DNA from 2 places in the Paenibacillus sp. FSL R5-0341 genome. Region 2 is predicted to be linked to the other one. Evidence: riboswitches for the same ligand, from Rfam matches in the RefSeq annotation. Region 2 holds a riboswitch; the other holds the start of a gene.
What was found. A riboswitch is a leader RNA that binds a small molecule or an ion and turns the genes downstream of it on or off. The one in region 2 is predicted to bind glycine.
Positions count from the first base shown of each region.

Region 1 (4,178 bases), 2.1 Mb from region 2:
GGAACAATACTTTACCCGGTTCAATAATCAGGTTGACCAGCGGTAACAAGCCCAGATTCATTAAGCCTTGTACCCCGGCAGACAATACTTTACTAATCGCTTCTACAGCAGGCCCGATGCCCAGTAGCGCAACGATCCCCAAGATCCCGCCAATGATACCGGCTGAGAAGTTATTAACCAGCATTTCAAATCCGGCTCTAACTTTGCCTTCAATGGATTTATCGAATTTTTTGATAATCCATGCTGCCAGAGGTCCGGCAATCATCGCACCGAGGAACATCGGAATATCACTACCCACGATGACCCCGATGGTCATAATGGCACCCACGACGCCACCACGCTGACCATGCACCATCGTACCCCCGGTGTAACCAATTAACAGCGGCAGCAAATATTTGATCATCGGATCGACTAGCTGTGCAAGCGTCTCGTTAGGGAACCAGCCTGTTGGAATGAACAGAGCCGTAATTAATCCCCAGGCGATGAACGCTCCCATATTCGGCATGACCATACCACTCAGGAATCGGCCAAAACGCTGCACACCTACCCGTAGCCCACCTTTGGAATTGGACGATTGGTCCAAATTACTCATTGTATTATCCTCCTTGGATCAAGTCATTATGTTTATGAAAGGGGTATCATTTCTCCCCTGCTGTAATCCTAAGCGAGAATGCTCTCCTGTTCAATCAAATGAAAGCGTACTTTCGTCATGAACAATGATGACAACATTAGGTTATGTAATCGTTTTAATCTATGCATATTAGCTGAACTCATTGGTACATAAGGCTTTTCTTGCCTATGACTTTTATCATTTCCAAAATAAATTTCTAACCTGTAGCTTGTTCCAATCAGGCGATTCACATCCATAATCTGCTTCAATCTGCATTCAAAACCATCCTCGGAAAACACAAAAAACCTGTGCAAGCCTCAGGCTCACACAGGTCGAAACAATATGAAGCATATCTCATTTTGTTATAAAATATATGTTAATAAGTACAAGTTCGTTCATACTATTCTTCCGTATGTTTACGATACGCGTCTGCATTCATCAATGTAGACAATGCTGCTGTCAGATCTCCCTCAACGCGGATCTCAATCATCCAGCCTTCCTCGTAAGGAGAGCTGTTCACAAGCTCAGGTGAGTCCTGTAACGAATCATTCACCGCAATGATTGAACCAGTGACTGGAGAAAACAAGTCCGACACCGTTTTGACCGATTCGATCGTTCCAATGCTATCTTCTGCTTTTACATTGGATTCAAGGTCAGGCAATTCCACAAACACAATGTCACCCAGCTGATGCTGCGCGAACTCGGTAATGCCAATACGTACAGTATCCTCCCCTACGGTTTGCACCCATTCGTGCTCTTCGCTGTACAGGAAATCACTTTTCAATTCGCTCATCGATATCCGCCTCGCTTTTCATTAATGAGTGCATGCGTTCTTTGACCTTAACCTTTTTCCCAGAACATAGCGTATGATATTTTTGAATCAAATGTCAATATACCTCACAAATTATTTAATAATGGCCTCCTCAAACCGTAACCTGAATACACTCTTTCTACATATACTGGTGAATATTAGAATAGTAAGCGTAGTCTTTTCAAATACACGAACAATAAAATTACAAACTAAATAAATATTCGGTTTTAAATCATTTTCTATGATATCGTTCTTGACATCAGCAGTGGATTCACGTTTTAATGAGAGGAGTAAATGTTTTTTATTGGACTATGTTATACCCGCGGATGAATGTAAAGGGAGAGATTACCCGTGACACCCGATTCGGGATGTGCATGAGGTAACGCCGAAGGAGTAAACCACCGATAAGCGGGGGTGAATCTCTCAGGCAAAAGGACTTTTACGGGACGCAACTCTGGAGAGCATCTATTCGCCCTGTGCGGGCGTTATGATCACCCAAGGGGAAACCTGCTGCACTAATGCGGCGGGGTAACTCTCAGGTACAAGGGACAGAGCCTTAGAATACAGCGTGCTACTTGGCATGCCGGTTCTTTGGCCTGTCCTTTTCCTTTTTCCCAAAAAAACGAAAAACAGGATTCAGATCGGAATCGGCGCTGTCATAGCTGCCTTACCATACTTATCTACCAAAAATCTGTGCTGAAAAATTTAAAAATACTCTGGTTCATTGATCCACGATTGCATATTCGGCCGGTTGACGGCCCATGACGAGGTGATTTGATGTCCGATTTGCTTAGAACACCACTCTTCCCCCTATATCAGCAATATGAAGGCGTACGGTGCATTGATTTTGGAGGATGGGAGCTTCCGGTGCAATTCAGCGGAATCCAGAAAGAACATGAAGCGGTGCGTGAGCGTGCTGGACTGTTCGATGTGTCCCATATGGGCGAATTCACCGTACAGGGTGAGCAGGCTGAAGCGTTTTTGCAACAAATGACGACCAATGATGTGACCACGCTGGTTCCCGGTCAAGCCCAGTACACCCTGATGTGTTACCCAGATGGCGGTGTGGTGGATGATCTGCTCGTGTATAAGCTGGAAGATCAGCATTATATGCTCGTCGTTAACGCCTCCAATATCGATAAGGATTGGGCATGGCTGCAAGAGCACCTGATCCCTGGCGTAAGCATGACCAACGATTCGGAGCAGACAGCGCTGCTCGCCCTGCAAGGTCCGCTGGCTGTAGATATTATCGGAAAAGTTACAGATACGGATGTATCCACGATTGAACCGTTTCGTTTTGTGCAGGACGCCGAAGTCTGTGGAATTAAATTGCTGTTGTCCCGTACCGGTTATACCGGTGAAGATGGCTTTGAACTATATGTTCCTGCGGACCAGGCCGCTGCGGTGTGGAATGGATTAATGCAAGCTGGTGAAGGTTACGGACTCGTACCAACCGGACTTGGGGCCCGGGATACGCTGCGCTTTGAAGCGAGGCTCCCCCTGTATGGACAGGAATTGTCGGCAACCATCTCTCCGCTCGAAGCTGGCGTTGGCATGTTTGTGAAGCTGAATGCCGGACCTTTTATCGGATACGAAGCCTTGTTACAGCAAAAAACTGACGGGCCTGCCCGTAAACTGGTCGGCATCGAAGTGCTGGAGCGCGGCATTCCCCGGCCCCACTATCCGATTTACGCCGAAGGCGTACAGATTGGTGAAGTGACAACAGGCACGCAATCACCTACATTGAAGCGTAATCTGGGGCTTGCCCTCATCGACAGTAAATACGCTGCGCTGGGAACACCCCTTGAGATTGAGATCCGTGGCAAGAAACTAAAAGCCGAGGTCGTGAAGACCCCTTTTCATAAACGGACACGCACGTCAAAGACACCTACCCAAGGAGCTGATCAAGCATGAGCAAGCACCGTTACATTCCCATGACCGAGCAAGATCAGAGCGCCATGCTCGCAACCATCGGTGTGGATACGCTGGAGGATCTGTTCCAGGACATTCCAAAAGAGATTCGTTATCAGGGCGAGCTGCCCGTATCCTCCAAACTCGATGAATATGCACTGACACGTCACATGTCCAAACAAGCTGGAGCCAACGCCAATTTTGAAACACACGCCAGCTTCCTCGGCGCAGGTATATACGATCATCATGTTCCTTCCGTCATCAATCATGTCATTTCCCGTTCCGAGTTCTACACTGCCTACACACCTTATCAGCCTGAGATCAGCCAAGGTGAACTACAGGCGATTTTCGAATTTCAATCCTATATCTGTGAATTAACCGGTATGGCTGTAGCCAATGCCAGCATGTATGACGGCGCAACTGCCTTTGCGGAAGCAGGAAACTTGGCGGCAGCAGCAACGCGTCGCAAACAGCTCATCGTATCCCGTACCGTTCATCCGGAAGCGCGTCAGGTATTGCAGGCATATGCGCACGGACTCCGTCTGGAGATTGTCGAGATTGGTTATAAGGATGGCGTCACTGACTGGCATGCCCTGCAAGCTGCCATATCGGACGATACCGCAGCGGTCATGATCCAGAGCCCGAACTTCTTTGGTGCCGTGGAAAATGTGAAGCAAGCCGCTGACCTCGTGCATGCGCACAAGGGTCTGCTTGTTGTAAGTGCTAACCCGCTATCGCTGGGTCTGCTGGAAGCCCCAGGCAAGCTGGGTGCCGACATCGTTGTTGGCGATGCGCAGCCCCTCGGTATCGCCGCTTCACTCGGCGGCCCGACATGCGGATATTTCG
Region 1 covers NZ_CP150241.1:4,985,297-4,989,474, forward strand. Annotated here, with positions in the region: gene MKX75_RS22355 (PTS mannitol transporter subunit IICB) at 1-592, opposite strand, end outside; gene gcvH (glycine cleavage system protein GcvH) at 1,011-1,403, opposite strand; glycine riboswitch at 1,748-1,870, shown strand; gene gcvT (glycine cleavage system aminomethyltransferase GcvT) at 2,199-3,335, shown strand; gene gcvPA (aminomethyl-transferring glycine dehydrogenase subunit GcvPA) at 3,332-4,178, shown strand, end outside.
Region 1: another riboswitch for glycine. It lies ahead of gcvT (glycine cleavage system aminomethyltransferase GcvT); the one in region 2 lies ahead of sdaAB (L-serine ammonia-lyase, iron-sulfur-dependent subunit beta).

Region 2 (4,178 bases):
CAACTGCAGACGCTTCATCAATATGGACGTGTGCAAGATACGGCCGAAGCCACTGAGGGAACGGTTGATGGTAAAGGAGTAGTGGATGGCAACGATCATCAGCGGACAGGGAGAGAGATGAGCCAGCTAGATCGAACGAAGGTGCGCCCGGCATATGGCAACATCCATGAGAACCTAGTCATGCTAGGACAACTGGAGGAAGGCGTCCGACTTGGGATTTTTACAACGGAAGACTTCGATCTGCTTCGTGAGACGTTCGAGAACATTAATGAGCAGCTGGAAACGTACCCGCAGCATACGGAGATATGGGGCGTCATTCATGGAGATATTACGCGTAACAATCTGCTGATAACAGATCAGGGGATTTCCATGATTGATTTTTGTCTACATGGCTATGGTTACTATCTTTTCGATGCGGGAGGGGCTGCGCTGATGTTCAATCGGGAAGAACGTGACATATTCTTATCCGGTTATACGAAACAGACCGCACCACTGACGGATCGTGATATCCGATTAATGGAAGGGTTCATGTTGATCTTTACACTAGGTTATTATGCTTTTCAGATGGCAAACGTGTCGAGGCACGAATGGATGAAAGACCGCATGCCGAAGCTATGTAGCAAGTATTGCAGACCTTATGTACAGAACGAGAGTATCTTCTACGAACTGTGAATGATAATCCAGATGTGCAGACCCAGATGAGCTACTGAGCAGTGTGGTTCAAAGATGATGTTTGCCTGAGCACCCGAACGTTTTCATGGACAACATCATAAATAGTAGTAAGCACATCATTGTATGGATTACAGGAAAACGAAATGAGCTGTTGAAAGATCTTTTATCGTATTAATGTGATGAAAGCTGACAAAATATTCTGCTTTTCGTTGGCTCAATAGGAAATGAAGGAAATATACCCAAAGAAATCGTTAAGTTTGTTGACACTGATCTTCCGGTCGATTAATCTTAATGAAGAAGAAATTAACGACTTCCATTACTATTCTGTATAAGCTCAGAATGGTTCCATACAGCGGATGATAACGAGCGGGAGAGACCTGATTAGCTGAGCAAAATGGCTAGTGTTCAGGCACCGAAGGAGCAAGCTGCTGCGCACCCGGCGCAGTGGTTAATCTCTCAGGTAAATGTACCATCGTTGGACGCAACTCTGGAGAGTGCGCGAACTGCGCCACCCAAGGGGTATATGATCAGTCAGTCCGGTGATCTTGTCTGTAATCGCAGGCAATACACCTTGTCGTGAGACACTGCTGATTGTGAAACTCTCAGGTATCGAGGACAGAGAGAGGGCCTGAGGCCTTCTTCTGTCCTTTTTTGATGTCATCATTCAGTAAATAAGGAACAATATGGCTCAGTTTCTGGATGGAAATGACGAATACAATTGGAGGGTTACAAGGTGCGATTTAAAGATGTTTTCTCAATTATTGGTCCGTCCATGACAGGTCCTTCAAGTTCACATACAGCTGGAGCAGCCCGGCTGGGAAGAATTGCTCGTCAGTGGCTGGGCTGCACGCCGAATCGTGCCCGGCTGACGCTGTACGGTTCATTTGCAGATACGTATCAGGGGCACGGCACGGATCTGGCATTGATCGGCGGTCTGCTGGACTATGTCACAGACGATCCGCGTATCCCGGATGCAGAGCAATACGCAGAGGAAGCGGGCATGGAGGTTGAATTTTATACAAGTGGCCTGCCGGCTCCTCATCCAAATACGGTCAAAATTGAATTGTGGCATGGCGAACGTGCTTGCTCCTTGATCGGAGCTTCCATTGGTGGTGGTAGTGTATCGGTGCATGCGATGAATGATTTTCGTGTTCAGATTAGTGGTGAGTTTCCAACACTCGTTCTGCGTCATGCGGATAAAGCGGGGGTGCTCGCATCGGTGACGTCCACGATCAGTTCATCCGGGGTTAACATCGGCTATATGCAGGTAGATCGGAAAGCCCGGGATGGTGAAGCACTGACGGCAATGGAGATGGACGGCGTGCCGAATCCTGATATGCTGAAGCGTCTGCGTACGCTCGACCATGTACTGGACATTCGTGTCATTGATTTGAAGAGAGGAGTTGATTCGGATGCGGTTTAAACATCTGCACGAACTGAACACGATCTGTACAGCGGAATCCAAAACGATTGCTCAGCTGATGATTGAGGAGCAGGTCCAAGAAACGAATACGCCTGAAGCGGATGTTGTGCAGCAGATGTCTGAATATTATCAAGTGATGAAGGAAGCGGTACGCAAAGGATTAACGGAAGATACCACTTCACGCAGTGGATTAACGGGTGGAGACGGCAAAAAAATGGCCGAATACATTCGCAAGGGTGAGACTTGCTCGGGAGATGCTTCCGCACTTGCCATGGCGTATGCCCTGTGTGTATCTGAAGTGAATGCCTCCATGGGTCGGATCGTAGCAACACCAACAGCCGGTTCCTGCGGCATCATCCCCGGTGTTTTTATTAGCTCACAGGAGCGATTTGGCTGGACGGACGAACATTTGGTGAACGGGTTGTTCTGTGCGGGGGCGATTGGTTATGTTATCGCCAACAATTCATTTATCTCCGGTGCCGAAGGTGGCTGTCAGGCGGAAGTGGGTTCCGCGATCGGCATGGCTGCGGGTGCCATGGTTGAACTGCGTGGAGGTACACCGGAACAGGTCGTTCATGCCGTTGGCTTGGCGTTAAAAAATACACTGGGCCTGATCTGCGATCCAGTTGCAGGCCTCGTTGAAATTCCGTGCATCGTCCGTAACGGACTGGGTGCCGTTACGGCACTGGCTGCGGCCGACATGGCCTTGGCCGGAGTGCGTAGTGCCATTCCGTCAGACGAAGTCATCGACGTCATGCTGGAAGTGGGTAGTGCGATGCCGAGCCGCCATCGGGAGACAGCCCAGGGCGGACTGGCTCAGACACCAACCGGCCGCAAAATGATGCAGAAGCTGGCTAAACCGAAGGCAAAGCGAGCAGAGCCTGAGACGGAAACACAGGGTTCAAATACCACTGACGACTCAAACACAACTGTAAGTGAGACAGACACGGATTCTCAAGGTTAATCTGAAAACAGGTACTTCCGAGAAACGAGTCTACGAACTTATCCATAACGGCAAATACACAAAATACACCAAATAAGCGTCCGCAACCCTGGAATCCAGGTCTGCAGGACGCTTATTTTTTGTAGCCAGGTGAAGCTAAGCTGATTTCTTAAATGTGACTCTTGATGTATGTGTATTATGAATCTAGTCCTGGCCCACAGCCGTACTCAGTACGGCATATCCATACGCAGGCAGTTCAATCGCAAGCACGCCATCTTCCTTGGCGGTACGATGGTTTCCGCCGAATAACTCAGTCCATTCCTCGTCACCAGCCTCCAGCTCGACAATGGCCGTCTCTTCTGAGCGATTGAACAGAACCAGAATGCGTTCCTTCTCATTTTGCCGCTCGAATACCAGTTGGCTACCATCGGAACGAGCCTGCAGGAAACGAATGGTGCCTTCTGCACGCAGAGCAGGATGAGCATGACGCAGGGAGATCAGCTTCTGATAAAAGTCGAACAGCTCCCGGTCTTGCTTCGCTTCATCCCATTCCATGCATTTACGGCAGCCCGGATCATGCTCGCCGTCCATTCCAATCTCGTCTCCGTAATAGATGCACGGAGCGCCCATATAAGTGAACTGGAATAACGCAGCCAGCTTCATCTTGCGCTGGTCGCCTTCACACAGCGTGAGCAGCCGCGGGGTATCGTGGCTGTCCAGCAAATTAAACGCCACTTCGCTGGCCTGAAGCGGATAGCGGGATAACTGCCGACCAATGGAGTTCGCAAACTGTTCGGCGTGCATTGTACTTTTCACAAAGAAAGCATTCACGGCATCGGTAAACGGATAGTTCATGGACGCATCGAACTGATCGCCTTGCAACCAGGAGGAGGACTCGTTCCATACTTCGCCCAGAATATAGGCTTCCGGATTAGCGGCCTTGACTACACGACGGAAATCACGCCAGAATGCATCATCCACCTCATCTGCCACATCCAGTCGCCAGCCGTCCGCACCCACTTCCTTGATCCAGTACTCGGCAACCTCCAGCAGGTAGGCCTTTACCTCGGAATTCTCCGTATTCAGCTTCGGCATGTGCGCTTCGAATCCGAAGGTCTCATACGTAGGAATGCCGTCCTT
Region 2 covers NZ_CP150241.1:491,437-495,614, forward strand. Annotated here, with positions in the region: gene MKX75_RS02390 (phosphotransferase) at 1-672, shown strand, start outside; glycine riboswitch at 1,030-1,153, shown strand; gene sdaAB (L-serine ammonia-lyase, iron-sulfur-dependent subunit beta) at 1,406-2,095, shown strand; gene sdaAA (L-serine ammonia-lyase, iron-sulfur-dependent, subunit alpha) at 2,085-3,059, shown strand; gene MKX75_RS02405 (alpha-glycosidase) at 3,243-4,178, opposite strand, start outside.